4 regions of the Streptomyces sp. NPDC006012 genome follow, and region 2 is predicted to be linked to each of the others. Evidence: riboswitches for the same ligand, from Rfam matches in the RefSeq annotation. Region 2 holds a riboswitch; each other region holds the start of a gene.
What was found. A riboswitch is a leader RNA that binds a small molecule or an ion and turns the genes downstream of it on or off. The one in region 2 is predicted to bind cobalamin.

Region 1 (7,598 bases), on a different contig from region 2:
CCGCGCGTGCCGCACGGCGATGCCCGCGACGCGGCCGGCCCGCTCGGGGTCGGCGACGTACACCGGCACGTCGTCCGGGCCCTGCTCCTTGAAGGAGAACGGCACGGTGATCAGCCGCCCGTCGAACTCCGGGATGGCGACCTGCATCGCCGCGTCCATGGGGGACAGGGCCGCGTCGGACCCGTCCCAGGCGTCCTTCGACGAGGTGAGGCACAGCCCTTGCAGGACGGGCACGTCCAGCCCGGCGAGCGCCCCGACGTCCCAGGCTTCCTCCTCGCCGCCCGCCGACGCCTGCGAGGCGTGCGTGCCGCCCGCGGCGAGGACGGTCGCCACCAGCGCGTCGGCCCGGCCGAGGATCCGGTACAGCTCCGCGTCGGCGTCGCGCAGCGAACCGCAGTACACGGGCAGCGCGTTCGCGCCGCGCGCCTCGATCGCGTCGCACAGGGTGTCCACGAAGGCGGTGTTGCCGCTCAGTTCGTGGGCCCGGTAGAAGATCACGCCGACGGTCGGACGGCCCTCGACGACGGCCCGCTCGCCGTGCACGCCGAACTCCGGCATCGTCCGCGGCCCGTCGAAGCCCTCACCGGTCAGCAGCACGGTGTCGGACAGGAACCGGGCGAGTTCGGCGAGGTTGCCCGGCCCGCCCTCCACCAGGTAGCGCAGCGCCTCGGCGACCACCCCGGACGGCACGGACGACTCGGCCATCAACTCGGCGTCGGGCACGCTCTCGCCGCCGAGCAGCACGGTCGGGACCCCGGACGCCCGCAGCGCGGCCAGCCCGTCCTCCCAGGCCCGTTTGCCGCCCAGCAGCCGGACGACGGCGAGGTCGGCCCGCCGCAGCAGCGCCGGCAGGTCCTCGGCGACATCGATCCGGGTCGGGTTGCCGATCAGGTAGGACGCGCCGCAGGCACGTGCCGCCAGCAGATCGGTGTCGGCGGTCGACAACAACAACACTGTGCTCATGCGGGCGCTCCCGGTGGAATGAAGGGCAGTCCTCGTGGCGCGCCCGACTCGATGAGCCGCCACAGCGCGTCCGTGTCCGCGTGCTGTTCGATCAGGTCGCCGAGCCGGTCGAGCTGCTCCTCGCGCAGCGCGGCGAACGAGGTGTCGGGGGCCGGTACGAAGCGCCGCCCCGCGGCGGCGGCCACCTCGCGCAGGAACGCCCGCCGGAAACCGTCCGACTCCAGCGAACCGTGCCAGTGCGTGCCCCAGACCGCGCCGGCCCGGCAGCCGTCGAGAAAGGGCTCGCCCCCGATGACGTCGGCGACGCCGTGATGGATCTCGTAGCCCTCGACCCGCTCGCCGAACGCCTCGCCGACGGGCCGGGCAAGGGTCTTCTCCCGGGCGAACCGCACCCGTACCGGCAGCACACCCAGCCCGCTCACCTGCCCGGCGCGCGACTCGACCGTGTCCTCGATGTGCTCGCCGAGGAGCTGGAAGCCGCCGCACACGCCGAGGACGGGCCGCCCCTCGCGGGCCCGGTCGCACAGCGCCTGCGCGAGCCCGCGCTCCCGCAGCCACGCCAGCGCCCGGACGGTGCCCCGGGTCCCGGGTACGACGACGAGATCCGCGTCGGCCAGTTCCTGCGGCCGGTCCACGAACCGTACGACCACGCCCGGTTCGGCGGCCAGCGCGTCCACGTCGGTGAAGTTGGACATGAGCGGCACGGCGCAGACCGCGACGCGCAGTACGTCGTCGCCGACCGGTGCGGCCACCGCCGACTCCCGCACCGCGCCCCGCAGGGAGACGGCGAGGCCGTCCTCCTCGTCGATGCCGAGGCCGGGCCAAAACGGCAGGACGCCGTAGGCGGGCCGCCCGGTCAGGCCGCGCAGCATGTCGAGCCCCGGCTCCAGCAGGCCGACGTCCCCACGGAACTTGTTGACCAGGAACCCGGCGACCAGCTCCTGGTCCTCGCGGGACAGCAGCGCCACGGTCCCGAAGAACGACGCGAAGACACCCCCGCGGTCGATGTCGCCGACCACCAGCACCGGCAGCCGCGCGTTGCGGGCGATGCCCATGTTCACGATGTCGGTCCGCCGCAGGTTGATCTCCGCCGGACTCCCCGCGCCCTCGCAGATCACCACGTCGTACCTGTCCCGCAGCGTGGCGAGGCAGTCGAGCACGGTCCCCAGCAGCCGTTCCTGACGGCCGCCGTGGTACCCGCGTGCGCTCAGCTCGCCCACCGGCCGGCCCATCAGCACGACCTGACTGCTCTGCTCCCCGCCGGGTTTGAGCAGGACCGGGTTCATCAGCGCGGTCGGTTCGATCCGGCACGCCTGGGCCTGCATCGCCTGGGCCCGCCCGATCTCGGCGCCCTCGCGGGTGACGAACGAGTTCAGGGACATGTTCTGCGCCTTGAACGGCGCGACCTCGACGCCCTGCCGCACCAGCCACCGGCAGATCCCCGCCGTCACCACGCTCTTGCCCGCGTCGGAGGTGGTACCGGCGACGAGCAGCCCACCACCGCTCATGACCTGCGCCCCCGCGCGGCGAGACGCGCGGCCGTCGTGACGGCGAGCGCGAGCACGCCGACCCGGCGGGAGAGCCGTACGGCGGCTTCGATGTCCGCGGCGGCGACGGCACGGCCGCCGCAGTTGAGCACGGGCCGGTGCTCGACCCGCCCCCCGTACGACAGCGTCCCGCCCAGCCGCAGGCCCAGCGCCCCCGCGAAAGAGGCTTCCACGGGACCGGCGTTGGGGCTCGGATGCCGGTGGGCGTCGGCCCGCCAGGCCCGCAGCGCACCGAGCGCGTCCGGGCCCGAGACGGCGGCCAGCGCCGCGGTGAGCCGTGCCCCCGGCCAGCCGGTGACGTCGTCGAGCCGCGCCGCGGCCCACCCGAACCGCCGGTGCCGCGGCGACCGGTGCCCGACCATCGCGTCGAGGGTGTTCACCGCACGGAAAGCGACGAACCCGGGCACCCCGCCCAACGCCCCCCACACCAGTGCCCCGACGACCGCGTCGGACGTGTTCTCCGCCACCGACTCCACGACGGCCCGCGCGATCCCCTGGGCGTCGAGGGTCTGCGGATCCCGCCCGCACAGATGGGGCAGCCGGGCCCTCGCCGCGGCGACGTCCCCCGAGTCGAGGGCCCGCCGGACGGCCCGGGCCTCCCGGGCGAGCGAAGTCCCGCCCACCACCGCCCAGGTGACCGCGCCGGTCAGTGCCACGGAAGCGGCGGGGGAGGTGCGCACGGCCCGCCGGGCCAGCGCTCCGAGGCCCGCGGCACCGCCGACGCAGACGGCCGTGTGCAGGGCTCCCCATCCCCGGTGGTCCCGCCACAGCACCCGCTCCGCCGCGCCCGCGGCACGCCCGAACCCGGCGACCGGATGCCCGTGGCGCGGATCGCCCACCAGCAGATCGCCGAGGAGGCCGAGAGCGGCGCCGTACGCGAAGACGCGATCGGCACGCACCGGTTCAGCCGGCCGTCGGATCGGGAATCGACCTGGTGCTGTACCTCAATCCGCAGCCGAGCATGGCGGTATGTCCTCACTCAGGGTGTCCACGCCCTGGTTCGACGAGACCGACGGCGAGAGTTCCTGGCTCCCGGGAAGTCCTTCCCGGTGACAGTGGCGGGACCGCGCCGGATTCGCACCGGCTTCCTCTCCTTGCCGCCGTACATGGCCCAGGAAGTCCACCACGTGCCCCGAAGAACCGTCAACTAGCCGTTGACCTGCAAGGGAAGAGTGTGCCCAGCCTCATACCCACCCCCACCAGGCCCCGCAACCCCACCACCCACATCCCCACACACCGAACCCGCCCCAAAGAGACGCGAGAAGTTGCCTGGCGAACCACCGGGCATCCGCACCCGAACGACGGCGCTCGCTCACGTGGGGGCGCGGGGAACTGCGCGGGGAACCACGACGCTCCGGCGGTCGTGCGAGGACGCTCACTCACGCGGGGGCGCGGGGAACGGCGCGAGGAACTTCCCCGCACCCACAGCGGAGCGACCCCGTTCCGAGGCTCCCGCGGACCGCTCATCCCGCGATCAAGTAGATCCCGTACCCCACAGCCCCGGCGCACGCCGCAAAGCAGGCATACGCCCCACTCAACGCCAACCCCGCGGAACCGCCGCGCGCAACAGCCCGTTCACGGCGCGACAAGCCGGCCACGCCGAGGGTGAACAGTCCCACGAGCGCGACGGTGACCCCGAGACTGACGCCGAAGACGGACCCGAGAGTCGCCCAGTCGATGTTCATGGTGATGGCTTCTTCCTTGGGTCTCAGACGGTGGCGCTCGGCGGCCCGGCCGGATCGGCGGCGACGGGCGCGGTCGAGGCGAGCGTGGTGGCCGGCCCGCCCGTCGCCTGCGGCGAACCGACGGAAGCGACGGAAGCGACGGAACCGATGGAACCGACGGAACTCACGGCTCCGACCGAACTGACCGCTCCGACCGAACCGGCGGAACCAGAGCCGATCGTGGCGGACACCGCACCGACCGGCCCGAACGGAACGGCCGACGCCCCGGTGCTGTTCACCTCATTGACGTTGCTGTGGTCCACGACCTCGCGTCGCGAGACCCGCCAGATCCCCACGGCGGAAGCGACCAGGCAGACCGCCACCCCCGCGGTGCCCCCGTCACCCAGCTCCGTGACGATCTCCGCGAGCGCACCGACGAGCGCGGCGGCCGGCAGCGTCAGCGCCCAGGCGATGCACATCCGGCCCGCCGTCGACCAGCGCACCACTCCGCCCTTGCGGCCCAGCCCCGCGCCCATCACGGAACCGGAGACGACATGCGTGGTGGAGAGCGAGAAGCCGAGGTGCGAGGAGGCCAGGATGGCGGTCGCCGCGCTGGTCTGGGCGGCGAAGCCCTGCCGCGGCCGGAGGTCGGTCAGCCCCTTGCCCATCGTGCGGATGATGCGCCAGCCGCCGAGGTAGGTGCCGAGCGCGATGGCGAGCCCCGCGGAGAGGATGACCCAGGTGGGCGGGTTCGAGCCGGGGGCGATCGCGCCGCCGGCGATCAGCGCCAGGGTGATGATGCCCATCGTCTTCTGGGCGTCGTTGGTGCCGTGGGCCAGGGAGACCAGGCCCGCGGAGGCAATCTGGCCGGCCCGGTACCCCTTCTCGGCCGCCCTGCCCTCGGCGGCGCCGTCGAGCGAGTACGACAGCCGGGTGGCGAGCAGTGCCGCCACCCCGGCGACGAGGGGCGCGGCGAGCGCCGGGACGAGGACCTTGGTGACGAGCACGTCGCCGTGGACGGCACCCGTGCCGGCGGAGGCGACGGCGGCGCCGATCAGACCGCCCGTCAGTGCGTGCGAGGAGCTTGAGGGCAGGCCCACCAGCCAGGTCAGCAGGTTCCAGAGGATCGCGCCCACCAGGGCGGCGAAGATGACCTCGGGGCGGATGCCCGTCTCGTCGACGAGACCCTTGGAGATCGTGTTGGCGACCTCGACGGAGAGGAAGGCGCCCACCAGATTGAGGGTGGCGGACAGGGCCACCGCCACTCGGGGTTTGAGTGCGCCGGTCGAGATGGTCGTGGCCATCGCGTTGGCGGTGTCGTGGAAACCGTTCGTGAAATCGAACGCGAGCGCGGTGATCACCACGATCGCGAGGATCAGCGAGAAGCCTTCCATTTACCCAGGCATTCGTTCGAAGTCGTTGGCTGGTTGAAGGTAGGAAACCTGGATGAACGAAAGATGAACTGAGGTGGTACTCGGAGTGTCACATGCGAGGGAGGTTCCGGCGATCTGTTGAACGGATCCAGATCGCCCGGCAGGATCGCGACATGGCTGGACAGCGCCGGGAGCACGGACCTGGAGACGCGGGCCCCGAGACGGCCCGCGCCTGGGTCGCCCTGGTCGCCGCGGCCCGCCGCACCGTGTCCGACGGACTGGTCGTCGGCACCTCCGGCAACGTCTCGGTACGCGTCGGTGACCTCGTGCTCGTCACTCCGTCGGGTGTGCCGTACGACCGGCTCACCCCGGACGACCTGACCGGCGTGGACCTGGACGGCCGGCAGGTGCTCGGCACCCTGGTGCCCACCAGCGAACTTCCCATGCACCTCGCCGTCTACCGGGCCACCGACGCGCGGGCCGTCGTCCACACCCACGCCCTGTGTGCCACGGCCGTCTCGACGCTCGTCGGCGAACTGCCCGCGATCCACTACATGTCGGCCGCGCTCGGCGGCCCGGTCCGGGTCGCCCCCTACGCCGCCTACGGCACCGAAGAACTGGCCGGGAACATGCTCCGCGCCCTCGACGGCCGCTCGGGCTGCCTCCTGCGCAACCACGGCGCGATCACCTACGGCGCCACCCTCGACCAGGCGTACGACCGCACCGCCCAGCTGGAGTGGATGTGCCGCCTGTGGCTGACCGCGTCCTCGGTACCCGGCCGCACCCCCACCCTGCTGACCCCGGCCCAACTGACCGAGGCGGCGGACCGCCTGGGCGACTACGGCCAGCATTCCTGACCTGCCTGCCCCCGCTGTCCCGGCCGGCACCGCTGACCCGCCTCCGACCGGCATTGCTGACCCGTCCGCCCCCGCTGTCCCGGCCGTCCCCGGGCCCCGCCCGGGTCTGCCCCTGCCCTCTCCCCGAGCCCACCCCACCCCGCCCCCGGCCCCACCCCGTCCGCTCCCGCTGGCCGAGCGCGCGGTCCGCCGGGACACTGGATGCGTGCGCACTGTCACAGCGACCGCCGCCGCCGTCACCGCCGCCCTGGCCGCGGGTGCGGCCAGTGTTGCCGCCGGGCGGATGGCCAGCGACGCCGCGCTCAAGACGCCCTCCGGCCGGCCGCTGCCCACCGAACCCCGGCTCACCGTGCACGACATCGCCGAGGGCCGGATCACCCTCACCCGCGACCTGGCCTCCTTGCGCCCCGGCAGCTACGGCCTCGCCGGCGACGGCTCGCACGCCGTCGTCGGACCCGTCCTGACATCCGTCCGGCCCACCGCCGACACCGTCGTACGCCGCCTCGACGGCGTCACGCACGGCACCGTACGGCCCGGCGACCGGGTCTGGCTCACCCCGAACGTGTTCGTCGGCAACCCGGCCTCCGCCCTCGGCCTCGACCACGCGGACGTCGACCTGCCCGGCGAACTCGGCCCGCTGCCCGCCTGGTTCGTACCCGGCCACCGGGACACCTGGACGATCGCCGTGCACGGCCTGGGCACCACCCGCGAACAGGCCCTGAACGTCATGGGATTCCTGCACCGCAGACGGCTGCCGGTGCTGGCCCTGGCCTACCGCGGTGACCAGGGGGCGCCCCGCCGGCCCGACGGCCTGAACCACTTCGGCGAGACCGAGTGGCGCGACCTGGACGCGGCGCTCCGCTACGCCGTCCGGTACGGCGCCCGCCGCGTCGTCCTGCTCGGCTGGTCCACCGGCGCCACCATGGCACTGCGCGCCGCCGCCCATTCCGCCCTCCGGGACCGGGTCGCCGGGCTCGTCCTGGACTCGCCGGTGCTCGACTGGCGGGCCACGGTGCGCGCCCTGGCGTCGGCCCGCCACACCCCGGGCGCCGTGCTGCCGCTCGCCGTGCGCGCCGCGCAGGGCCGCACCGGGCTGCACCCCGACGGCCTCGCCGGCCCGGCCGACCCCGCCCGGCTCGACGTGCCCACGCTGATCATCCACGGCCCGGGCGACACCGTGGCGCCGTGGGCGTA
Region 2 (7,598 bases):
GCAGCCGCGTTCGCCCGCCGGACCCGGACGCGGGCGGGCTCACCGCACCGGCGTCATCGGCATCAGAGGTGTCAGAGGTGGGGGCAGGGGTCGGCGGGGGCGAGTCCGGGCCGGGGGCCGAGGCGGGGGACGTGCGGGAAGGGGCGTGGCCGGTGAGGCGGGTGCGCAGGGGGGCCGCCCTGCGGCGGGCGTCCCGCACCGTCAGGGGGAGCGGGTGCCAGTCGGCCAGCCGGCCGAGGTCCACCACCGGCGGGTACACCGGCGAGACGGCCATCACCTCGGCCGGGGCGCCGAGCACGGGCGCGGCGCCCGGCGCGGGCAGCAGCAGCACCTGGTCGGCGTACTGGACCACCCGCTCCAGCCGGTGTTCGGCCAGCAGGACCGTCGTGCCCAGGTCGTGGACCAGCCGCTGGAGCACCGCGAGGACCTCCTCCGCGGCGGCCGGGTCCAGCGCCGACGTGGGCTCGTCGAGGACCAGTACCCCGGGGTGCGGGGTGAGCACCGAGCCGATCGCGACCCGCTGCTGCTGGCCGCCGGAGAGGGTGGCGATGGGCCGGTCCCGCAGCTCGGCCAGCCCGAGCAGGTCCAAGGTCTCCTCCACCCGCCGCCGCATCACCGCCGGCGCGAGCCCCAGCGACTCCATCCCGTAGGCGAGTTCGTCCTCCACCGTGTCCGTCACGAAGTGCGCGAGCGGATCCTGGCCCACCGTGCCGACGACGTCGGCGAGTTCGCGCGGCCGGTGGGTACGGGTGTCGCGGCCCGCGACCGTGACCCGGCCGCGCAGGGTGCCGCCGGTGAAGTGCGGGACGAGGCCGCTCACCGCGCCCAGCACCGTCGACTTGCCGACGCCGGACGGACCGACGAGCAGCACCAGCTCACCTTCCGGGACCTCGAAGTCCACGCCTCGCACGGCCGGTTCGACGGCCCCGTTGTACGTCACGCTGACGTCCTCGAAGCGGATCACGAGGGCTCCTTGGGGATCACGACGGTTCCTCGGGGGTCACGACGGCTCCTTCGGGCATCACGACGGCTCCTTGGGGACCACCAGGGCGGGAAGCAGGGCGAGGAGTACGGCCGCCGCCGGCCACAGGGGCAGCGCGGGCGCGGTGAGCGGGACGACCCCGGGGTTGAGGGCGGCCGGGTCGCGGGCCGCGGCGAGGGCGAGCAGCGCGGCGACCGCGGCACCGGACCCGGTGACCAGCCAGGCGCGGGCGTTCCACGGGTCGGGCCGGTACCGGGTGCGCGGCGAGCGCCGGCCGCCCAGCCGCAGCCCCGCGAGGGCGGCGACGGCCCCGGCGAGCAGCACCGGCAGTCCGTAGCCGCCGCCCGCGGCGGTGAGCAGCCCGTACGTTCCCGCGCAGACGCCGAGCAGACCGCCCAGAGTCAGCCCGGCGGTGGTACGGCGGACGGCGACGGGCACGTCGGCACTGCGGCCGTAACCGCGCGCGTCCATCGCGGCGGCGAGCGCGACGGAACGTTCCAGGGCGCCTTCCAGGACCGGCAGGCCCACCTGGAGCAGGCCCCGCACACCGCGGTCCGGGCGGCCCCGCAGCCGGCGGGCGGAGCGCAGCCGCTGTACGTCGGTGATCAGGTTCGGCGCGAAGGTCAGCGCGACGACCACGGCCACGCCGATCTCGTACAGGGCGCCCGGCAGGGACTTGAGCAGCCGGGCCGGGTTGGCCAGGGCGTTGGCCGCGCCCACGCAGATCAGCAGCACGGCCAGTTTCAGACCGTCGTAGAACGCGTAGACCAGCGACTCGGCGGTGACCCGGCCGCCCAGCCGGATGCCCTGCGCCCAGTGCGGGAGCGGGACTTCGGGGAGGGTGAGCAGGACGTGCGTGCCGGGGATCGGGGAGCCGAGGACCACCGCGAAGACCAGGCGGATGACCAGCACGGCGAGCGCGAGCTTGGCGAACGCCGTGTAGGAGCGGGCCCAGGGGGCGGTACTGCGGTGGGTGGCCACCACATAGCCCGCCGCCGCGACGAGCAGTCCGAGCAGCAGCGGATTGCTGGTCCGGCTGGCCCCGACCCCGAGCCCGATCGCCCAGCCCCACCAGGCCCCGGGGTGCACGACCGTACGCGGCCGCCGCGCCGTGCCGCCCTCGCGGCCCGCAGCCGTCCGCTCCGCGCGCGCCGACTTCACAGCCACCCGCTCCTTGCGGGCCGATTTCGCAGCCGTCCGCTCGTCGCGAGCCGACTCCGAGGCGGCCGAGGCGCGCGTGCGGCCGTCGCCGCGCGTGCTGCCGCCGTGCGGGGTGCTCGCGTCGTGGGCGTGGTCGGCGCCGCGGGCGCCGCTGCCGTCGCCCGCGCCGGGCGTGGGTCCGTGCGGGACGGGGGGCGACGCCCGGCGGGCGCGGCCCTCACGCATTCCCGTGCCTACGCATTCCCGTGCCTACGCATCCCGGCGCCGTCGGGCCTGCCAGACGGCCGCCGTGCCCAGCAGGACGACCGCCGCCCCGCCCGCCCACAGGCCGAGCGACGGCCCGTTGCCGTCGTCCTCGCCCGCCGCCGGCCGCTTCGCGGCGGCCGTCGGCTTGCCGTCCCTGGCCGCCACCTGCTCGCCGCAGCCCTTTTTCGGGTATCCGGCGATGGCGCACAGGAGGGCGTTGGAGTCGTAGCGCAGCGGTCCCGCGACGGCCGCCAGGGCCTCGGCCGTCGTCGCGTCGGGGGCGAGCACCGCGCAGGCGGTCCGCGCCGTCGGCGGTGCCTCGGCGGCGGGCGCGTCCGCCGCCGTACCGAAGTCGATGACCAGCGCCACCCGCTTGCGGCCGTCCCGCGCGGGCGTGTGCGCGCAGATCTCGGCGAAGCGGGTCGTGCCGCGCGGGTACGTCGCGTCGGCGGAGTCCTCACTCACCGCGAACCGGAAGCCCTGGACGGCACCGTCGGCGGGGCGGGCCAGCGACGGACCCTCGGTGGCGTACGTCCACCGGTCGCCCGTACGGTCCCAGAAGGACCAGTAGCGGTAGCCGGCGGCCTGCGCCTGGCCCGTGCCGCCCCAGAGCAGGAGCGCGGCCAGCAGCAGGAGCACACCGCGGCGCGGCCCGGTCACAGCTGCCGCTTCCTGCGGCCGCTGAGCAGGAAGCCGATGCCGACGCCCGCGACCAGACCGGTGCCGATGATCCACCAGAGGCCGGTGCCCGAGCCGCCGTTGTCGTCCTTTTGGTCCGACGCGTCCGAGGCGTCGCCCGGTCCGGCCTGCCGGGCCGCCTGCGGCGCCGGGCCGGTCGCGCCCAGCGCCCGCACCAGGTCCGTACCGCCGAAGTCGCGCGGGTCCGTGCCGGTCGCGTGTGCCGCGAAGATCAACTGCGCGTAGGCGGCCGGTCCGTTCTGCTTCGCCCAGGCCGCCGCGTCCTTCTCCAGCCACGCCAGCGGCTTCGCGGCCCGGTCCGCACCGCCCTGCGCGGCGAGCGCGACCACCGCGTCGGCGGTGTTGCCGTAGTCGGGCTGTTCGGGGGCGCCCGCGAGCGCGGAGGTGAGGTGGCCGTCCTTGGCGACCGCCCGGGCGAGGTAGGCGGCGCCGTCGGCCGCGGCCCGTTCGGGGGTGGGCTTGTGGGTGCCGGCGCAGTCCGTGCCGGGCGCCCCGCTCGGCGCGTCGCCCGCTGTGGCCGCCTTCGCGGTGAGGCCCGCGCCCAGCAGGCCGACCACGGCCGCCGCGGTGGCGTCCGCGTTGGCCGCCAACTTGCCCTTCTTGTCCGGCTGGTAGGCGAAGGCGCCGCCGTCGTCGCCGGAGCAGGGCAGGGCAAGAGCGAGCAGCGCGTCGTACGGCGTCCGGCCGTTCTTGACCACTGCCGCGGGCCGCTCACCGGCCGCCGCGAGCGCGCCGATGACGACGCCCGTGGAGTTCGCGTCGCTCGCGCCGCCCGGCGTGTACCCCCAGCCGCCGTCCTTGTTCTGCACCGACTTCAGCCAGGTCACGGCCTTGCCGACGGCGCTGTCGTGGCCGCCGGTCGCGGTCAGGGCCTGAACGGCGGCGGAGGTGCTGTTGGTGTCGACCACCACCTTGGCGTCGCAGGCCCGCCCCGGATCGGCGCGGAACGCGGCGAACGCCCCGTCCGCACACTGCTGTCCGGTCAGCCAGTCCACGGCCTTGGCGGCGGGCGTCACGGACGCGGTGCGCTGGGCGAGCAGCGCCAGCGACTGGCGCCAGACGCCGTCGAACTTCGGATCCGCGTCGCCGTACAGCCCGGACGGGAGGGCCGTCGACGGGGACGGCGAAGGGCTCGCGGCCAGGGCGGGTGACGCGGCGGCGAGCACGCCGACGGTGGCCAGGACCGCTGCACTGCGGCGGACGTTCATGCTCGGCGGGTGCCTCTCTTCGCGGGTCGGTTCGCGAGGAAGCCGGGCAGCACGGGACACCCCGGGCGGCTCGGCCCCGTAAACCTCGACGGTGCCGTGCGCGGGCGGTTGCCGACGCACCTGAGCCGGTCACGTTCCGTTTGGGGCAGTCCGGCTCACCGGGCCTTGACGGCCGGTTCACGGTTGCGGGTCAGCGCCGGAATTGCACCGGCTTCCCCCCGTACGGGTCTGATGACGACCCCATCACTCTACCGGCCCCCCTCCGGACCCCCGAGGGGTGGCCGTGACAGACGGCCGTGCGGCGGGGCGGGCCGGTCACGTGGTGCGGGGAAAGCGGTCCGGGAGAGGGCCGCCGTCGTGCGGTCCCGGTCAGGTGGTCCTGACGTACCTCAGCGGGTCGGTGCCCGGTACCGGTTCGGCCCGGCCCTGCTTCACCAGGCGGCGCAGATGGGCCTCGGCCTCCGCGACGGCGATGTTCCGGGAGGGGTGCGGGATCTGCGGCCAGGGCCGGTTCCACTCCATCCGCTCGGCCAGTTGCCAGGGCGTGAGCGGTTCGACGAGCTGGGTCAGCAGTCCGGCCAGCCGCTCCTCGTGATGCGCGAGCAACTCCTGTACGCGGGCCGGTCCGCCGGTGAACGCGTACTGGTGGGCCGGCAGTACCTCGGCGGGGGCCAGCCGGCCGATGCGCTCCAGGGAGTCGAGGTAGTCGCCGAGCGGGTCGATGGCCTCCGCCCAGTTCTCGGCGCCGTTGCGGCCGGTGGAGTTCGCCTGGGCGGACGGGTCCTCGTACAGGCCGATGTGCGGGGTGATCTTCGGGAGCAGGTGGTCGCCGGAGAACAGGCGGCCGTGTCCCGGCAGCCCGGCGGGGTGCTCCTCCTCCAGGTGCAGACAGACGTGGCCGGGGGTGTGCCCCGGCGTCCAGACGGCGCGCAGCCGGCGGCCGGGCAGGTCCAGGAGGTCGCCGGGGACGATCTCGCGGTCCGGGAGAGCGGGCGGTCGCCGTTGCAGGACGCCGGGTATGCGCAGGACCGCCAGATGTTCCTCCGGGGCACCGGTCGCGGCGAGTTTGGCGCTCATGTAGTCGAGCCAGCGCTCGGGGCGTGCCTCCCGGTTGCGCCGTACCACCGCGGTGTCGGCCGCGTGCATCGCCACCCACGCGCCGGACGCCTCGCGGACCTGGCCGGAGAGCCCGTGGTGGTCGGGGTGGTGGTGGGTGATGACGATCCCGTGGATCTCCGCCACCGAGGTGCCGCAGGCCGACAGTCCGGACACCAGCGTGTCCCACGACGCCGGGTCGTCCCAGCCGGTGTCGACCAGCACCGGGCCCCGGTCGGTGTCCACGACGTACACCAGTGTGTGACCGAGCGGGTTGTCCGGTATGGGCACCGCCACGGACCGCACACCGCCGCCGTGATCGAACGTCTCCACCATCATGGCCTCCCCGCCCCACTATAACTAGAACCGGTTCCATCGGTTGCCCCGGGCGCCCGCCGGTTCCGGAAGCCGGAGCCTGGCGGCTGCGCGGGTTGGCGCGATGCGATGCGGCGTGTGGCGGCCGGTCGGGCGATGCGGTGGTTCGGCCGAGTGGGTGGCGTCCTGCCGTGGACTAGTGCGCGGAGAACTGGTATCCGTTTCTGATACAGCGTCAGAAATCGTGCCGCAGGAGGCAGTCGGCCATGACCGAGCTCGTGGAACACGGACAGCTGTTCATCGGCGGGGAGTTGACCGATCCCCTGGGCGGGGACGTCATCGAGGTGATCTCCCCGCACACCGAAGAGGTCATCGGCCGCGTCCCGCACGCCTCGCCGGCCGATGTGGACCGGGCCGTCGCCGTCGCCCGGACCGCGTTCGACCAGGGACCCTGGCCCCGGATGAGCCTCGACGAGCGGATCGCGGTCGTCACCCGTATCAAGGACGGCATCGCCGCCCGGCACGAGGAGATCGCCCGGGTGATCTCCTCCGAGAACGGCTCGCCGTACTCGTGGAGCGTCCTCGCGCAGGCGCTCGGCGCGATGATGGTCTGGGACTCGGCGATCACCGTCGCCCGCGGCCACACGTACGAGGAGACGCGCGACGGGGCGCTCGGGAAGATCATGGTGCGGCGCGAGCCGGTCGGGGTGGTCGCCGCCGTGGTCCCCTGGAACGTCCCGCAGTTCGTCGCCGCCGCCAAGCTCGCGCCCGCCCTGCTCGCCGGCTGCACGGTGATCCTCAAGCCGTCCCCCGAGTCACCGCTCGACGCGTACGTCCTCGGCGAGATCGCCCGTGAGGCCGGGCTGCCGGAGGGCGTGCTGTCGATCCTGCCCGCCGACCGCGAGGTCAGCGAGTACCTGGTCGGGCACCCCGGCGTCGACAAGGTCTCCTTCACCGGCTCGGTGGCGGCGGGCAAGCGGGTCATGGAGGTGGCCGCGCGCAACCTCACCCGGGTCACCCTGGAACTCGGCGGCAAGTCGGCGGCGGTCGTGCTGCCGGACGCGGACGTGGCGACCGCGGTCGCGGGCATCGTCCCGGCGGCCTGGATGAACAACGGCCAGGCGTGCGTGGCCCAGACCCGCATCCTGCTGCCCCGGTCCCGCTACGACGAGTTCGCGGACGCCTTCGCGCAGGCCGCGAGCGCGCTCACGGTCGGCGACCCGCTGGACGCGGCCACCCAGGTCGGCCCGCTGGTCGCCCGGCGCCAGCAGCAGCGCAACCTCGACTACATCCGCATCGGCCAGGAGGAGGGCGCCAAGGTCCTCACCGGCGGCGGCCGGCCGGCGGGCCTGGAGCGCGGCTGGTACGTCGAACCGACCCTCTTCGGCGACGTCGACAACTCGATGCGGATCGCCCGGGAGGAGATCTTCGGGCCGGTCATCTGCCTGCTGCCGTACGGCGACGAGGCCGAGGCGCTGAAGATCGCCAACGACTCCGACTACGGACTGTCCGGCAGCGTGTGGACGGCCGACGCCGGGCACGGCGTCGAGATCGCCCGGCAGGTGCGCACCGGCACCTACTCGGTGAACACCTTCAGCCTGGACATGCTCGGCCCGTTCGGCGGCTACAAGAACTCAGGTCTGGGCCGGGAGTTCGGGCCCGAGGGCTACGACGCCTACCTGGAGCACAAGATGATCCACCTGCCGGCGGGCTGGGAGGCGTAGGCGATGGGCGACCGCTGGCACATCGAGGTCGACCGCTCCGTCTGCATCGGCTCGGCCCAGTGCGTCCACCACGCCCCCGACGGCTTCCGCCTCGACTCCGGGCGCCAGTCCCGGCCCGTCGAGGCGGACACCGACGCCAGTGAACAGGTGCTCGCGGCGGCGGAGAGC
Region 3 (7,598 bases), on a different contig from region 2:
GACACGGCTCGACCGGCTCGTCCGACGCCATGTGTCCTACGGCAAACCCCTTGCGGAGGCCCGCGCCTGGTCGCTCGGCAGCGATCAGCGCAACGCCGAACTCATCGCCGCCACCCTGGGGCGAGCCGACCTGGTGGTCTCCCTGCCGCTCCTCGGCCCCTCCCCGGACGGTTCCGGTCATGACCCCGTGTGACCACCGTGCCAACACGGTGAGGCTCGGTGGTCCGACCACTCGGCTGCTTCGGGCGGTCGACCACCGGCTGTTTCGAGCGGTCGACTACTCGGCCTTGCCCAGGCCGGTCCGGAAGAACTCCGACAGCTTCTCGACGGCCGGGCCGACGTAGACCTCCTTGTCGTAGAGGTCGACGTGGCCGGCGCCGTCGATCCAGTGCAACTCCTTGGGGCCACCGGCGTGCTGGAAGGCGTGGACGCTCATCCAGGAGGTGACGGCCCTGCTGCCCGCGATCAGCAGCAACGGGCGCGGGGCGATCAGGCTGACGGAGGCGAGCCCGTCGAAGAACGCGATGCGGTCGATGCTGGACCAGGTGAGGGTCTGCGCCGAGCGCGGGTGCCGGGCTCGGTCGGTGCGGTAGTAGTCGAAGCCGTCCACCGCGTGCTGACCACCCAGCGCGCGGGCCTGCTCCGCCGTGTCCGGAAACAGCGGGAAGGACTGTACGCCCTCGCCCCGGGCTTCCGCGGTGCGGGCCGTGGCGGCCGCGTCCAGCATGCCCTGGAAGACGGCCGGGTCCTGCGTGCCGTCGGGGCCGACCCGGAACTGACGGCCAATGTCGACGGCGGAGACCGCGCCGACCGCCTTGATGCGGTGGTCGGACGCCGCCGCCGTGAGGGCGTACCCGCCGGAGGCACAGATGCCCAGGGCGCCGATGCGGTCGGGGTCGACCTCCGCGCGCGTGGTCAGGAAGGAGACCGCGGCCTTGATGTCCTCGACCCGCTGCGCAGGGTCTTCCAGGCCGCGCGGCTCACCCTCGCTCTCGCCCTGGTGGGCGGCGTCGAACGTCAAGGTGACGAAGCCCTGCTCGGCCAGGCGTCGCGCGTACAGGCCGGCGGTCTGTTCCTTCACGCCGCTGCCGGGGTGGCCGACGACGACCGCCGGACGCGGACCGGCGGTCTCGCCATCCGGGACGTACAGGTGCCCGGCGAGCTCGATACCGGCACTCGGGAAGGTGACGTTGGTCATCACGGTGGTGCTCCAGTCGCACTGAGGGGGAGATCGGGCTCGCAGGGGCGGGCTCCGGCGACCGTCTTGCTCCCGGCCGCACCACCACAGTGCCGTGGGCAGCTGCGGGGTGCCAGGGAAGGAGTTGCCTATGGAGGCTGGTACCAGGCACACCACATCGGCTCCGCCCGCACACCCTCGCCCCGGAGACGTGACCCGACGGGGCACCCGCGCCGTATGGCCGTCGCGGCGAGCGGAGCGGCGGTACGTGTGGGCCCGCGTCCAGCCAGGAACCGGGGGTGAGGCCGACCGTGTGCAGGTCGATGTCGCCGGTGCCGGGGGTACGGCCCGTGGCGAACAGGACCTCGTCCGCCGCCAGACCGGACGGCTGCCGGTGGCGACGGCCACCGCGTGCCGGGCCGTGCGGGTCTGGCGGACACCGTCGTCCCTGGTGACGGTGACCCGGCGGGGGCCGTCGAGGCGGCCCTGGCCGCGGAACAGGACGGCGCCGATGGACTTTGACCCACAGGGCCTGCCCGGAGTCGTCCCAGTCGGTGACGTACCGGTTGCGCCGGGCGAGCACGTCACCCGGTGTCCAGCCGGCCCGTGACGGCCCGCCGGGCACCGTGCACGCGGCGCGCGTCGGCGACCGCGATGACCGGCCGCAGCAGCGCCTTGCTGGGGGTACAGGCCCAGTAGGAGAGCACCGCCGCCGGCTGGACCCGAGGAAGCACGGTGGTGGGGGACCCGCGCGTCGGCCACGCCCGGCTGCGACCGCCGCCGAAAGAACACTCTCCGCGACAGGACATCTCCGGACGGTTAAGTTCTCTGCTGCGTCGACGTCGCCGGCGCGGGAGGGCGCGGCATGCGTACCCCGCGCCGGGTCCCCGGCACCTTAGCCGAGGTCACCGGCGCCGACGTGGAGCGCTTCTTCGCCCCGCCCGGTGATCCTGAATTGGGGCTCGACGGGCCCAAGTGGGGCCCCGAAGCGCCCCGGTGAACCAGGCATCCGCCGTGAGACCGGGATCACCTCGGGCGGGTGCGGTCTTGGCCGGGCACGCGCCGCGCGGTACGGTCTGTGCGATATCGACGACGGTACGACGGAAGCCGGTGGGAATCCGGCACGGTCGCGCCACTGTATGCGAGGGCCCCCGGGCCGTTCGTGAGTCAGACCCGTGGCTGTCGTCCTGTGCACCACCGAGATGGGACGCGAACTCCCAGAGGAGGTCCTGCCATGGCGCAGACCGTCGCCCGGCCGACAGCCACCACTCCGGTCGTACCCGCCAAGGTGCCGCTCAAGGCGATAGCGCCCTGGGCGGTCTTCTTCGGCCTACTGATGCTGGTCCTGCTGTACTTCGTCGGCGCCGAGCAGGGCGCCACCTCCGTGTTCAGCGGCACGGACGTCCACGAATGGGTCCACGACGCCCGCCACCTGCTCGGCTTCCCCTGCCACTGACGCGAGGGGAAACCGCACACCCATGAACTCCGCAACCGTACGGAACCTTCTCGTGCGGGGCATGCTCGCCGGTCTCGCGGCCGGTGTACTCGCCCTGATCGTGGCCTACTTCCTCGGCGAGCCGAGCGTCGACAAGGCGATCGGCTTCGAGGACGCCCACGCCCACGAACACGAAATGGAGGTCGTCTCCCGCTCCCTCCAGTCCACCGCCGGGCTCGCCACCGGCGTCCTCGTCTACGGGATTGCTTTCGGCGGCATCGCGGCGCTCGCCTTCTGCGTCGCCCTCGGCCGCGTCGGGCGCCTCGGCCCCCGGGCGACCGCGCTGCTGCTGGCGAGTTGCGCGCTGCTCGCCGTGTACGTCGTGCCGTTCCTGAAGTATCCCGCCAATCCGCCGTCCGTCGGAGATCCCGGCACCATCGGCAGGCGAACCGCCCTGTACTTCCTGATGATGCTGCTCAGCGTGCTCCTCGCGATCGGTGCCACGATCCTCGGCAAGCGGCTCGCCCCGCGGCTGGGCACGTGGTACGCGACCGTCGCGGCGGTGGCCTCGTTCGCCGTCGTGATCGGCCTGGCGTACGCGTTCCTGCCGGCCGTCAACGAGCTGCCGGCGGATTTCCCGGCCGCCCTGTTGTGGCGGTTCCGGCTGTCCGCCCTGGCCGTCCAGGCCGTGCTGTGGGGCGGGTTCGGCCTGGTCTTCGGGGAAGTCGCCGAGCGGCTGCTGAACCCGAGACGCGCAAGGACCGCGGCCGGAAAGACGGTTCCCGCCGCACACTGAGCCGGCGCGAACCAGCGCACCGGATCATTACCGCGCGAGGCTTCCGTGCTGCAGGGTGAGGCGTTCGACGCCGACCCGGTGGTACGGGAGCCTCGGTGTTCTCCCGGGTTCTACGTGTGTGCGGCGAAGTCACACACACCTGGAGAGTTTTTCACGGGCCTGCTCCGCCCGCCACTCCAGCCGCTTTCCGGCCTCCAGTTGCAGGGTGGCCTCCGGCTGCCTTCCGGACGTCGCTCGCTATCCGGCGTCCGGCCGGGCAAGCGGGTGTCCCAGCCGGACATTCCAGCGTCCGGCCCGTCCGCTCAGCTCGGTCGCCGTCAGCGGGGCGACATCGAGGCGCCAGAAGGCCGTCACGGGCATGTCCAGCGCGTGGACGACGGCTGCCCGTACGATCTCCGGTTCGACCACGGCGAGCGTGCGGCCGTCCGTGCCCGCCACGGCGGTCAGCCAGCCCGCGACCCGCCCGCACAAGTCCCGTACCGATTCACCCCCGTGCGGCGCCGACTCCGGATCGGCGAGCCAGCGGCTTACCGCCTCCGGCTCGGCGGTCCCCACCTCGTCCAGCGTGCGCCCACGCCAGCGCCCCACGTCGAGACCCGCCAACTGGGTTGCCACCGCGGCGTCGAGGCCGAGCGCAGCGGCCGTCTCCCGGCAGCGCACGCTGGGCGGGACGAGGACGCGGGCGGCGGAAGGCAGTGTCCCGGCCGCCGAACGGGCCTGCGCCGCACCGCCGTTGCCGATCGAGCGGCCGTCGTCGAAGCGCGCCTGCCGCAGCGAGGCACCCATGGCGGCGGCGACGAAGAACACCCGAGTGGTCACGCGATCTCTCCTGCTCGTGCCGTCAGAGTGCACCGGGGCGACCGGATACGGCACACATGTGGCCGCGAACATAGCATCCGCACCACCATGTGGTGCCGGGCGGAGGACGGCCGCCGCCGAGCGCCCCGCCCGCTCCAGATGCAGCCCCAGGTCTTGCCTCGCAAGCTGGAAGGGGGAACCACCCGATGTCGAAAGGCGAAGAAGGTGTGTGCCATGCGCAGCCGAACCATACGAGTCCTGGGCGCGGGGGTCACCACGGCGCTGCTGGCCGGCGGAGCTGTCCTCACAGGCGTCGGTACGGCCAGTGCGGCCCGGACGTCTCCGGCGGCCGGCGAAACCGCCCGCGCGCGCTGTGGAACCGTGACCGGGCACTGGGTGACCGTTGAGTACAACGATTACAAACATCGGTTCTGGGTGACCGAGCACCAGGTCTGTTGGAAGAGGTAGCTTCCCCGGCGAGGGTCGGTCTTTCCGGAGCCCGACCCTCAACCGCGGCTGCTGCCCTCCGCCTTGCGGTGCGGACCACAGGTGGTGCAGGAACCACGGCATGCGGCGGGGGAACCGACCGCTGACTGCGTGCCGGTTCAGCGCGTGGCGAGGAGTTCGAGCGTGTCGATCACACGGTTCGAGAAACCCCACTCGTTGTCGTACCAGGCGACCACCTTGACGTGCCGGCCGTCCACCCGGGTGAGAGCCGAGTCGAAGATGGCCGAGGCCGGATTGCCGGTGATGTCGGACGACACGAGCGGGTCCTCCGAGAATTCGAGGATGCCGGCGAGCGGCCCCGACGCCGCGTCCCGGTAGGCCGCCAGCACGTCGTCGCGGGTCACCTCACGGCTGACGGTCGTGTTGAGTTCGACGATCGAACCCACCGGCACCGGCACCCGGATCGAGTCGCCCGACAGCTTGCCGTCGAGGTTCGGCAGCACGAGGCCGATGGCCTTGGCGGCGCCCGTCGTGGTCGGCACGATGTTCACTGCCGCGGCGCGGGCCCGGCGGGCATCACGGTGCGGACCGTCCTGCAGGTTCTGCTCCTGCGTGTAGGCGTGCACCGTCGTCATGAAACCGTGCTCGATGCCGGCGAGTCGATCGAGCACCGAGGCCAGCGGGGCGAGCGCGTTCGTCGTGCACGAGGCGTTCGAGACGATCGTGTGCGCGGCCGGGTCGTACGCGTCGGTGTTCACGCCGAACGCGAGCGTCACGTCGGCCCCGTCCGACGGCGCGCTCACGAGTACCTTGGCGGCGCCCGCGGTGAGATGGGCGCGGGCCGCGGCGGCCGAGGCGAAGCGGCCCGTCGCCTCCAGCACGATGTCCACCCCGAGTTCACCCCACGGCAGCTTCGCCGGTTCGCGTTCGGCGAGCACCTTGATGCGACGGCCGTCGACGACGAGGGTGTCCCCGTCGACGGTCACGGGCCGGCCGAGCCGCCCGGCCGTCGTGTCGTAGGCGAGGAGCCGCGCGAGCGTGGCGGGCTCCGTGAGGTCGTTGACCGCGACGACGTCGAGGTCGCTGTCGCGTTCCAGCAGCGCACGCAGCACATTGCGTCCGATGCGGCCGAATCCGTTGACGGCGATACGGGTCATGTGGGATTCCCTTCGTCTCCCGCTCAGCGTCGCCCGGGGCGGCCCGCGGCGACAGCGGCCGAAGTGCCACGGTCCGCAAGGATCACGCCATGGGCACCGGGCTACTCGCCCTGGGTGAAGGTGCGCCGGTATTCACTCGGCGTGGTGCCGAGAATGCGCTGGAAGTGCAGCCGGAGGTTGGTACCGGTGCCGAGACCGATGTCGGTGGCGATCTGCTCGACGCTCCGCTGCGAACGTTCGAGCAGCTCACGGGCGAGGTCGATGCGGGCGCGCAGGACCCACTGCATCGGCGTGTACCCGGTGTCCTCGACGAAACGCCGGGAGAACGTACGGGGGGACACCGCCGCGTGCCGGGCGAGCACATCGAGGGTCAGGTGCTCGTCCAGCCGGTGCAGGGCCCACTCGCGGGTGGCGGCGAACCGCTCGCCGAGCGGTTCCGGCAGGCTGCGCGGCACGTACTGGGCCTGCCCGCCGCTGCGGTAGGGGGCCGCGACCAGCCGTCTTGCCGCGTGGTTGGACGCCGCCACTCCGAGGTCGCGGCGCAGGATGTGCAGGCACAGGTCGATGCCGGAGGCGGCGCCGGCGGATGTCAGCATGTCGCCCTCGTCGACGAACAGCACGTTCTCGTCGACCTGGACGAGCGGGTGTTTCGCCGCGAGTGCCCGCGTGTAGTGCCAGTGCGTCGTGGCCCGTTTGCCGTCGAGCAGGCCCGTGGCGGCGAGCGCGAAGGCGCCCGTCGAGATGGCGGCGAGCCGCGTGCCCCGGTCGTGGGCGGCGACCAGGGCGTCCACGACGGCCCGCGGCGGATCGTCACGGTCCGGGAAGCGATAGCCGGGGACGAAGGCGATGTCGGCCCAGGCGAGCGCGTCGAGGCCGTGCGCGACGTGGTAGGACAGGCCGTCGCCGCCCCTCACGAGGCCCGGCTCGGCGCCGCACGCCCGTACCTCGTACGGCATACTCGCGCGGGTCGTGAACACCTGCGCGGGAATCCCGACGTCGAGCGGTTTCGCGCCGTCGAGCACGAGGACGGCGACGCGATGCAGACGGGAGGGCGGCACGGGGCCAGGGTACGCGGGCGGGCGGGACCGTTCCGGCACCGCGGCCGTGCGGCGCCGCGCCGGCCACTACGGACGGTGGGCGGCCAGCACGTCCTCGATCGCGCCGCGGAGGAAGACACGTGTGAGTTCCGCTCGGCGGGCGGCCCACTGCGTGGGGGCAGGAGCAGGCGCACCGTAGCGGCGCTGCCTGATGTCCCGTACCACGTCCGGCGGGGCGTTCAGGTCCGCCAGGACGTCGAGGGCCTCGGACTTGGTGATCAGCCGTCCGGTGCGCAGTGTGACGCTCGCCCGGGCCAGGGTGAGCAGGCCCAGGTCGACCCAGACGTCCCGCAGCCACCGGTCCGGATGGTCCAGGGCGGGACGCCAGAAGGCCGAGAGGTCGTCGACGACGAAGTCGGCGAGCCGGCGGTCGGTGACGGGCGGCAGCAGTCCGGCCGGCGGCGGCCCGTACAGGACCTTGCCGAACCGGAGCAGTTCGCACCGGGTCACCGCGGTGACCGGGCGGTGCATCAACTCCTCATGCGCCCAGGTGAGATGGCGCCGCGTGTGGTCGTCCCACGCGTCGGCCACGACGTAGGTGCAGTGCAGCCCGGAGGCCCGTGGGATGGCTTTTGCCAAGTCCTGGTGGAGGTCGACCAGTTGCTCCTCCTCCTGGGCCGTGCACGGCTCGGCGAGCACGGCGATCAGGTCGAGGTCACTGACCCCCGGCCGGTAGTCGCCGCCGGCCAGT
Region 4 (7,598 bases), on a different contig from region 2:
GAGGGCGCGGGTGGCGTGCGGCAGGACCAGGCCGACGAAGCCGATCGCGCCGGCACAGCTGACCAGGGTGGCGGTGAGCAGGGCGGTCGCGCAGAGCAGGACCAGGCGGGTGCGGGCGACCCGGATCCCGAGTCCCGCGGCGGCCTCCTCGCCGAAGGCGAACGCGTCGAGCGTACGGGCGTACCCGAGGCAGACGACGAGGACCACCGCCAGGACGACGGTGCAGAGCAGTACCTGTCCCCAGTCGGCGCCGGTGAGCGAGCCGAGCAGCCAGAACAGCACGCCCCGGGTGGTCTCCGCGTCCGCCGAGGTGAGGACGGTGAAGGAGGTCAGCGCGGAGAACAACTGCATGGCCGCGACCCCGGACAGGACGACCCGGTCGGTGGAGCCGCCGAGGGTGTGGCTGAGCAGCAGCACCAGGCCGAAGGAGAGCAGCGCGCCGAGGAAGGCGCCCGCCGACAGGGACACCGCTCCCCCGCCCACGCCCAGCACGACCACGGCGACCGCTCCGGTGGACGCGCCGGAGGAGACCCCGAGCACGAAGGGGTCGGCGAGCGGGTTGCGCAGCAACGACTGCATGACCGCCCCGCACACGGCGAGTCCGGCCCCGCACACGGCGGCCAGCAGCGTGCGCGGCATCCGCAGGTTCCACACGATTCCGTCCCGAAGCGGCGCCAACGTGCTGTCGCCGAGGCCGAGATGGGCCGCGACGGACGCCCAGACGTCACCGGTGGAGATGTCGGCGGGGCCGATCGTCACGGCCACGGCGATCGACACCAGCAGCGCGGCCGGTCCCCCACCCGTCAACAGCAGCGAGCGGACGCTCACTTGGCGAACCCGAGGCCACGCAGACCGGCGGCGACGTTCTCGATCCCCTCGATCGTGCGGATGGAAGGGTTCATCGCCTGCCCGCTCAACGGGACGTACCGCTTCTTCTTCACGGCCGTCAGATTGCGGGTGGCGGGGTTGGTCTCCAGGAAGCGGATCTTGGCCTTCGCGGTCTCCGCGGTCTGCTGCCTGCGGGTCAGGTCGCCGATCACGATGACGTCGGGGTCGCGGTCGGCGACGGTCTCCCAGTTGATCTGGGGCCATTCGTCGTGGGTGTCGGAGAAGGCGTTCTTCGCGCCGACCGCGCGGGTGATGGCGCCGGGAGCCCCGCAGCAGCCGGCGAGGTAGGGCGACTGGGAGTTGGCGAACCAGTACATGAGGGAGATGTCCGAGGCGTGCAGTCCGGCGGTGGCCGTGCTCACCCGCTTCCTCAGCGAGGCGACGAGCTTCTCGCCGCGCTTCTCATCGCCGAACGCACGTGCCAGGTTTCGTATTTCCCCGTAGACGGCGTCGAGGGTGAGCGGTTCGCTGCGCGATCCGTCGCCGCCGCTGTCGTTGTCCTTGCCCGCGGAGCAGTCGGACGGCGAGACGTAGGTGGGCACGCCCAGCTTCTCGAACTGCTCGCGGGTGGCGACCCCGCCCTTGCCGAGGGTGGAGACGAACGAGGCGGTGACGAAGTCGGGTTCGGCGTCCAGGGCCTTCTCGAAGGAGGGCGCGTTGTCCGCGAGGCGCGGCACGGACGCGTTGGCCTTCTCCAGACCCTTCATCACCGGGTCGGTCCAGGTCGCCGTACCGGCCATGCGGTCGGCGAGGCCGAGGGAGAGCAGGATCTCCGTGGTGCCCTGGTTGAGGGAGACGGCCCGCTTCGGCGCCGACTTCAGGGTGACCTGGTGGCCGCAGTTGTCCAGCGTCACCGGGTAGCCGGCGGCTGAGATTTCCTCCGGCTTCGCGTCGTCGTCGCCGGAGGAGCCGCAGGCGGTGAACAGCAGAGCGGACGCGAGGAGAAGCGCCGGGGTACGGGGAAGGGCGGGGGTGCGGAGCACGGGCATGCCTCTGGAGTCGGGGCTCGTACGCGGAGCCTGGCCTACGGACGTCCCTCCGCGCCGGGGCGCGAAGGTGCCAGCAGGTCTTCGGACTCGGGTTCGTCCGGTCGGGGCGCCTTCCCGGTCTCCCAGTGGCGTCGTGCCCCGCCCGTCCCCCTCACCGCTGCGCGTCAGTTCCGGGTTCGCACCGGATTCCCTGGCCTCGGGTGTGGCTCGACTGGCCCACCGAGGCTATCAAGTCCGCCGTACGGTCAGATGGTGCGATCGGTCACCCGCGTGTGCCGGCTCACCATCCGGATGCCGGACGCAACCCTCCCGGCTCCCTGCCGTCCTGCTGCCGACCACGACCATCGGCTCGTGCCCGCAGACCGGGCAACTGCGCACCGCCCGCGCCGACCTGCGTGCCGGGCGGATCGACTCGTCCGGCTACGGCGAACGCAGCAAGGCGGAGATCGGCGAGGTGGTCGCCTCCCAGGAGAAGGCGCGCCTGGACGTCCTGGTGCACGGCGAGGCCGAGCGCAACGACATGGTGCAGTATTTCGCCGACCAGCTGACGGGCTGCCTCGCCACCCAGCAGGGCTGGGTCCAGTCCTACGGCACCCGCTGCGTCCACGATCCGCCGTTCAGGCCGTGGAGCACCTGCCGCCGCCCCCTCCTCAGGCCGTGGAGGACCTCTCGCACCCCCCGGCTACCGAAGCCACCGAGCCCAATAGTAAGGTATGCCTCGCCTAAGTATTGAACGTTTCATCACAGCTTCAGGAGCACCCATGTCTCTTCGACGCCGCGGCGCAGCCGCCGTCGCCGGCGCCCTCGTGGCCGCGCTGTCCCTCACGGCGTGCGGTGGGTCCGGCGGTGGGAAGGACAGCGCAGGGACCTCCGCGGCGGCCGGGGCCAAGGACTCGAAGTCGGTGGCGCAGGGCGGCAAGGACTTCGGGGACGCCGCACAGAAGACCGCCGCGATGGGCACGAAGGCCGGACCGGGCGAGTGGCCGCGCACCATCACCCACGCCATGGGCACTACGGTCATCAAGGAGCAGCCCAAGCGGGTGGTGGTCCTGGACGTCGGCGAACTCGACAACGTCGTCTCGCTCGGCATCAAGCCGGTCGGTCTTGCGCCCAGTGAGGGCTCGCCGGAACTCCCGTCCTACCTCAAGGGCGGCGCGGGCAAGCCCACGAACGTCGGCACCATCAACAGCCTCAATCTGGAGGCCATCGCCGCGCTCAAGCCGGACCTGATCCTCGGCAGCCAGTTGCGCGCCGCCAACTCCTACGACGAGCTGTCACAGATCGCGCCGACCGTCTTCTCCATCCGCCCCGGCTTCACGTGGAAGGAGAACTATCTCCTCAACGCGGCCACGCTGGACAAGACCGCGCAGGCCAAGGCCAACCTCGCAGCGTACGAGTCGAAGGCGAAGGCCCTCGGGACCAAGCTCGGCGCCGACAAGCCAAGCGTGTCGATGGTGCGTTACATGCCCGAGGGCAAGATCCGCCTCTACGCGAACGACTCCTTCATCGGCACCATCCTCGACGATGTCGGCATCCCGCGGCCGAAGAACCAGGACATCGCGGACCTGGCCGTGGAGGTCAGCGCCGAGAACATCGATCAGGCCGACGCCGACTACATCTTCACCGGCGTCTACGGCGACCCGAAGGCCACCGACAAGACCAAGGCCCAGGGCAACCCGCTGTGGAAGAACCTGAAGGCGGTCAAGGACGGCCACGCCTTCGACGTCTCCGACGAGACCTGGTACCTCGGGCTCGGAGTGACCGCGGCCAACGCGGTCCTCGACGACCTGGAGCAGCACCTCACGGCGTAAGCCCGTGATGCCGCCGCGGGCCGGACGCGGGCGGGCCCCGTGCCTGCCCGCGTCCGGCGTGCGACGGCCCCTTACCCCCATCCGGAAAGAGAGAGTGAGCGCGGCACATGGCGCGACCGACCCGTCGCCGCATCGCCTGGCTCGCGGGCTCCTCGGCGATGCTGCTGATCGCCGTCCTGCTGAGCCTTGCCGTGGGCAGTCGCCAGATCGCCCCGGGCGAAGTGTTCCAGGCACTGCTGCACGGCGGCACCAGTGACGACGCCCAGGTGGTGCGGGCGCTACGGGTGCCACGTACCGTCATCGGTGTGCTGGCCGGTACGGCCCTCGCCGTCGCCGGGACCGTCATGCAGGGGGTCACCCGCAACCCGATCGCCGAACCCGGCATCCTGGGCGTCAGCCAGGGCGCGTCCGCCGGGGTGGTGTGCGCGATTGCGTTCCTCGGCGTGCACACGCTCCTCGGATACATCTGGTTCGCCTTCGCGGGCGCGGTGCTGGCGGCCGTCGCGGTCTACGCCGTCGCCGCCGGCGGCTACCGCGGCGCCTCCCCCGTCAAACTCGCGTTGTCGGGCGCCGCGACGAACGCCTTCCTCGCCGCCGTGGTCTCCGGCATCGTCACCACCAACGCACGCGCCCTGGACGAATTCCGCTTCTGGCAGGTCGGTTCCATCAGCGGCCGGGACGGCGACGTCGTCGGTCAGATCTGGCCGTTCGTCGTGGCCGGCCTGGTGCTGGCCGGTGCCTTGGCCCGCGGCCTGGACGCGCTCGCGCTCGGCGACGACAGTGCCAAGGCCCTCGGCCACAACGTGGCCCTGCTCCGCGTCCTGGGCGCGGTCGGGGCGACCGTGCTGACGGGCGCGGCCGTGGCCGCCGTCGGGCCGATCGCGTTCACGGGCCTGGCCGTCCCGCACATCGCACGGGCGCTGGTCGGTACGGCGCACCGGTGGGTGCTGCCGGTGTCGGCCCTGCTCGGCCCGGTGATGATCCTCGCCTCCGACGTGCTCGGCCGTATCGTCTTCCCGCCCTCGGAGGTGCCGGTGGCCGTCATGACCGCCCTGCTCGGTGTGCCGTTCCTCATCGCGCTGGTGCGCCGCAGGAAGGTAGTCGCCGCATGAGCCGCACGACCGGCCCGGCAACCGCCCCGACGGCCGGCATGACAAAAACAGCGGCAGCGTCCGCCGCGCGTTCCGTACGCCCGGCAGGGCACGCCGTGCTGCGTACCGCGCGCGCCAGTTTCCTGGTCCACCGCAGAGCGGTGCTCGTCGCCGCCGCGCTCGCCGTACTGCTGACGGCGGCCGTCGTGGCGTACCTCTGCGTCGGCGAGTCCTTCGTCTCCCCCACGGAGGTCGTCAACGTCCTGCTCGACAGGCCGAGTCCCGACCGGCTCGTCGTCGGCACGCTGCGGCTGCCGCGGCTGGTCGTGGGCCTGCTGGCCGGGGTCGCCTTCGGGGTCGCCGGCGCCCTGGTCCAGACCGTCGCGCGCAATCCGCTGGCCAGCCCCGACGTCATCGGCGTGACGCACGGCGCGGGCGTGGCGACGGTCGCCGCGATGAGCTTCGGCCTCGTCTCCGCCACCGCGCTGCCGTACGTGTCGGTCGCGGGCGGCCTCGCGGCGGCGCTGCTGGTCTATGTCTTCGCCTGGCGCCGCGGGATGCACGCGTCCCGCTTCGTCCTCGTCGGCATCGGGATCTCGGTCGCCCTGGGCTCGCTGACCCAACTGTTCCTCACCAAGGGCGACTTCCTCGTCGCGCAGCAGGCCAAGGTCTGGCTGACGGGCTCGCTCAACAGCCGCGGCTACGACCAGGCGGCGCCCCTGGCGGCGGTCCTGCTCCTGGCGGTCCCGGCGGCCCTGTGGGCGGCCAGGGCCCAGCGTGGGGCGTCCTTCGACGACGACACGGCCATGGGGCTCGGTATCCGGCTGGACCGGGTACGGCTCGGTCTGACCGCGCTCGGCGTCGTCCTGGCGTCAGTGGCGACCGGCGCCACCGGCCCCATCGACTTCGTCGCCCTCCTCGCCCCGCAGATCGCCCGCCGCCTGACCCGTACGGCGCAGATCCCGCTGCTGTCCTCAGCGCTGGCGGGCGCCCTCGTGGTGGTCGTCGCGGACCTGCTGGCCCGGCGCCTGTTCTCCCCCGTCGAACTCCCCGTCGGCGTCCTCACCGCAGCGGTGGGCGCTCCCTACCTGATGTGGCTGATCAGCCGCACCCGCAGCCGCACCGGAGGCACCACCTCATGAGCCGTACCAGCCGACTCACCGCCAGGTCCCTGACGCTGGCCTACGAGGACCGGGTCGTCGTCGACCGGCTGGACCTGGACATCCCCGACGGGCAGGTCACCGTCATCGTCGGCCCCAATGCCTGCGGCAAGTCCACGCTGCTGCGCGCACTCGGCAGGCTCCTCAAGCCGCGCGACGGCACGGTGCTGCTCGACGGGACCGAGATCGCCCGCGTACCGGGCCGCCGGCTCGCCCGGACCATCGGCGTCCTGCCGCAGAGCCCCGTCCCGCCGGACGGCATCACCGTCGCCGACCTCGTGGCCCGCGGCCGCCAGCCGCACCAGAAGTGGTGGCAGCAGTGGTCCGAGGCCGACGAACACGCTGTCGCGGAAGCGCTGGAGCACACCGGTACCACCGCACTCGCCGACCGGCCGGTGGACGAACTGTCCGGCGGGCAGCGGCAGCGGGTGTGGATCGCCATGGCCCTGGCGCAGGAGACGGAACTGCTCCTGCTGGACGAGCCGACGACGTATCTCGACATCGCCCACCAGGTGGAAGTGCTCGACCTCATACGCCGGCTCAACCACGAGCGCGGACGCACCGTCGTCGCCGTCCTGCACGACCTCAACCAGGCCGCCCGCTACGCCGACCATCTCATCGCCATGAAGGACGGCCACGTCATCGCGCAGGGGCCGCCACGCGACATCGTCACCGCGGAGCTGGTCGAGGACGTCTTCGGGCTGGGCTCGGTCGTCGTCCCCGACCCGGTCACCGGCAGCCCTCTGGTGGTCCCCGCCGTTCCCTGGCAGCCCTCGGCCCATCCGGTACACAGGATCATGACGCAGACCAGTGGCCAGACGAGCACGAACACCCACACCTGGTAGTGCTCGAACAGGTGCCGGCCGAAACGATCGTCGCAACCGGGGATCTCCCACAACCGGTCGAGCAGCACGCCCGCGGTGACGATCATGGCGCTGTGCCAGAGATAGATCGTGACGGCCCGGTTGTTGAAGAACGTGATCACTCGATCGAACACGGCCAGCCCGCGGGGCAGTTCGCGCCAGGAGGGCGAGAACAGGAGCAGGATCACGACGAACCCGAGGGACGACGTCGCCTGGGCGAGCGGGATCTCGTTGAGGTTGATGCCGTCGTCGCTCGGGTGACCGAGCGCCCACACGGGTGGTGCGGTCACCTCCTGGAGGGACGTGGGGTACGAAGGAGTGGTGCCGGAGGTCATGCGGAGAGTCCCCCGGCGTGGTCGTCGGCGACGACGGCACCGATGTCGCTGGTGGGTCCGTCACCCGTCGGGGTGCCGTAGAAGTCGGTGGACGCGGTGTGGGCGGCGACGTTGCCGCGCGCGGGGCTGTCGGGGCTCAGCGTGTAGCCGTCGTCGAGGTCCGGCTCCGCCTGGATGTCGCCGTCGCCGAGGTCGTCGTTGAGCGGCCCGTTGATGACGTTGTGGTCGTGCGGCCACTGGTAGCCGTCGTAGAAGACCTTGCCCCCGTTGGGAAGGCTGATGATGTTGTTGGTGATCCGCATCCAGGAGTCCGCCGGGTCCGGGCCGTCCTCCCGGTACCAGAACAGCGTGAAGACCATGCGGATCACCCCGCCGACCGTGCGGCACCATGGTCACTCCGGCATTGCAACGCTCAACAACCGCACCAGTTCGTCCAGGGAACAGCCACTCGCGCGGGCTCG

Region 1: linked by a shared signal. The riboswitch ahead of ACFYPJ_RS28265 (cobalamin biosynthesis protein) and the one ahead of ACFYPJ_RS03450 (prenyltransferase/squalene oxidase repeat-containing protein) in region 2 are both predicted to bind cobalamin.
Region 3: linked by a shared signal. The riboswitch ahead of ACFYPJ_RS24800 (CbtB-domain containing protein) and the one ahead of ACFYPJ_RS03450 (prenyltransferase/squalene oxidase repeat-containing protein) in region 2 are both predicted to bind cobalamin.
Region 4: linked by a shared signal. The riboswitch ahead of ACFYPJ_RS29040 (ABC transporter substrate-binding protein) and the one ahead of ACFYPJ_RS03450 (prenyltransferase/squalene oxidase repeat-containing protein) in region 2 are both predicted to bind cobalamin.

The regions. Positions count from the first base shown of each region.
Region 1 covers NZ_JBIAIE010000020.1:58,218-65,815, reverse strand. Annotated here, with positions in the region: gene cobN (cobaltochelatase subunit CobN) at 1-963, opposite strand, end outside; gene ACFYPJ_RS28270 (cobyric acid synthase) at 960-2,471, opposite strand; gene ACFYPJ_RS28265 (cobalamin biosynthesis protein) at 2,468-3,409, opposite strand; cobalamin riboswitch at 3,507-3,670, opposite strand; gene ACFYPJ_RS28260 (hypothetical protein) at 3,974-4,195, opposite strand; gene ACFYPJ_RS28255 (anion permease) at 4,219-5,568, opposite strand; gene ACFYPJ_RS28250 (class II aldolase/adducin family protein) at 5,721-6,404, shown strand; gene ACFYPJ_RS28245 (alpha/beta hydrolase) at 6,610-7,598, shown strand, end outside.
Region 2 covers NZ_JBIAIE010000001.1:802,281-809,878, forward strand. Annotated here, with positions in the region: gene ACFYPJ_RS03435 (ABC transporter ATP-binding protein) at 1-964, opposite strand, end outside; gene ACFYPJ_RS03440 (energy-coupling factor transporter transmembrane component T) at 1,022-2,368, opposite strand; gene ACFYPJ_RS03445 (SCO2322 family protein) at 2,393-3,049, opposite strand; gene ACFYPJ_RS03450 (prenyltransferase/squalene oxidase repeat-containing protein) at 3,046-4,296, opposite strand; cobalamin riboswitch at 4,423-4,554, opposite strand; gene ACFYPJ_RS03455 (MBL fold metallo-hydrolase) at 4,666-5,727, opposite strand; gene ACFYPJ_RS03460 (aldehyde dehydrogenase) at 5,973-7,430, shown strand; gene ACFYPJ_RS03465 (ferredoxin) at 7,434-7,598, shown strand, end outside.
Region 3 covers NZ_JBIAIE010000015.1:161,325-168,922, forward strand. Annotated here, with positions in the region: gene ACFYPJ_RS24780 (nucleoside/nucleotide kinase family protein) at 1-193, shown strand, start outside; gene ACFYPJ_RS24785 (alpha/beta hydrolase) at 278-1,198, opposite strand; gene ACFYPJ_RS24790 (hypothetical protein) at 1,762-1,911, opposite strand; gene ACFYPJ_RS24795 (hypothetical protein) at 2,043-2,177, shown strand; cobalamin riboswitch at 2,234-2,375, shown strand; gene ACFYPJ_RS24800 (CbtB-domain containing protein) at 2,412-2,633, shown strand; gene ACFYPJ_RS24805 (CbtA family protein) at 2,656-3,408, shown strand; gene ACFYPJ_RS24810 (histidine phosphatase family protein) at 3,646-4,227, opposite strand; gene gap (type I glyceraldehyde-3-phosphate dehydrogenase) at 4,812-5,810, opposite strand; gene ACFYPJ_RS24820 (GlxA family transcriptional regulator) at 5,912-6,868, opposite strand; gene ACFYPJ_RS24825 (nucleotidyltransferase domain-containing protein) at 6,935-7,598, opposite strand, start outside.
Region 4 covers NZ_JBIAIE010000021.1:84,393-91,990, forward strand. Annotated here, with positions in the region: gene ACFYPJ_RS29035 (FecCD family ABC transporter permease) at 1-828, opposite strand, end outside; gene ACFYPJ_RS29040 (ABC transporter substrate-binding protein) at 825-1,877, opposite strand; cobalamin riboswitch at 1,932-2,108, opposite strand; partial or broken gene ACFYPJ_RS29045 (5-methyltetrahydropteroyltriglutamate--homocysteine S-methyltransferase) at 2,191-2,490, shown strand; gene ACFYPJ_RS29050 (ABC transporter substrate-binding protein) at 2,639-3,688, shown strand; gene ACFYPJ_RS29055 (FecCD family ABC transporter permease) at 3,796-4,800, shown strand; gene ACFYPJ_RS29060 (FecCD family ABC transporter permease) at 4,839-5,921, shown strand; gene ACFYPJ_RS29065 (ABC transporter ATP-binding protein) at 5,918-6,784, shown strand; gene ACFYPJ_RS29070 (hypothetical protein) at 7,134-7,505, opposite strand.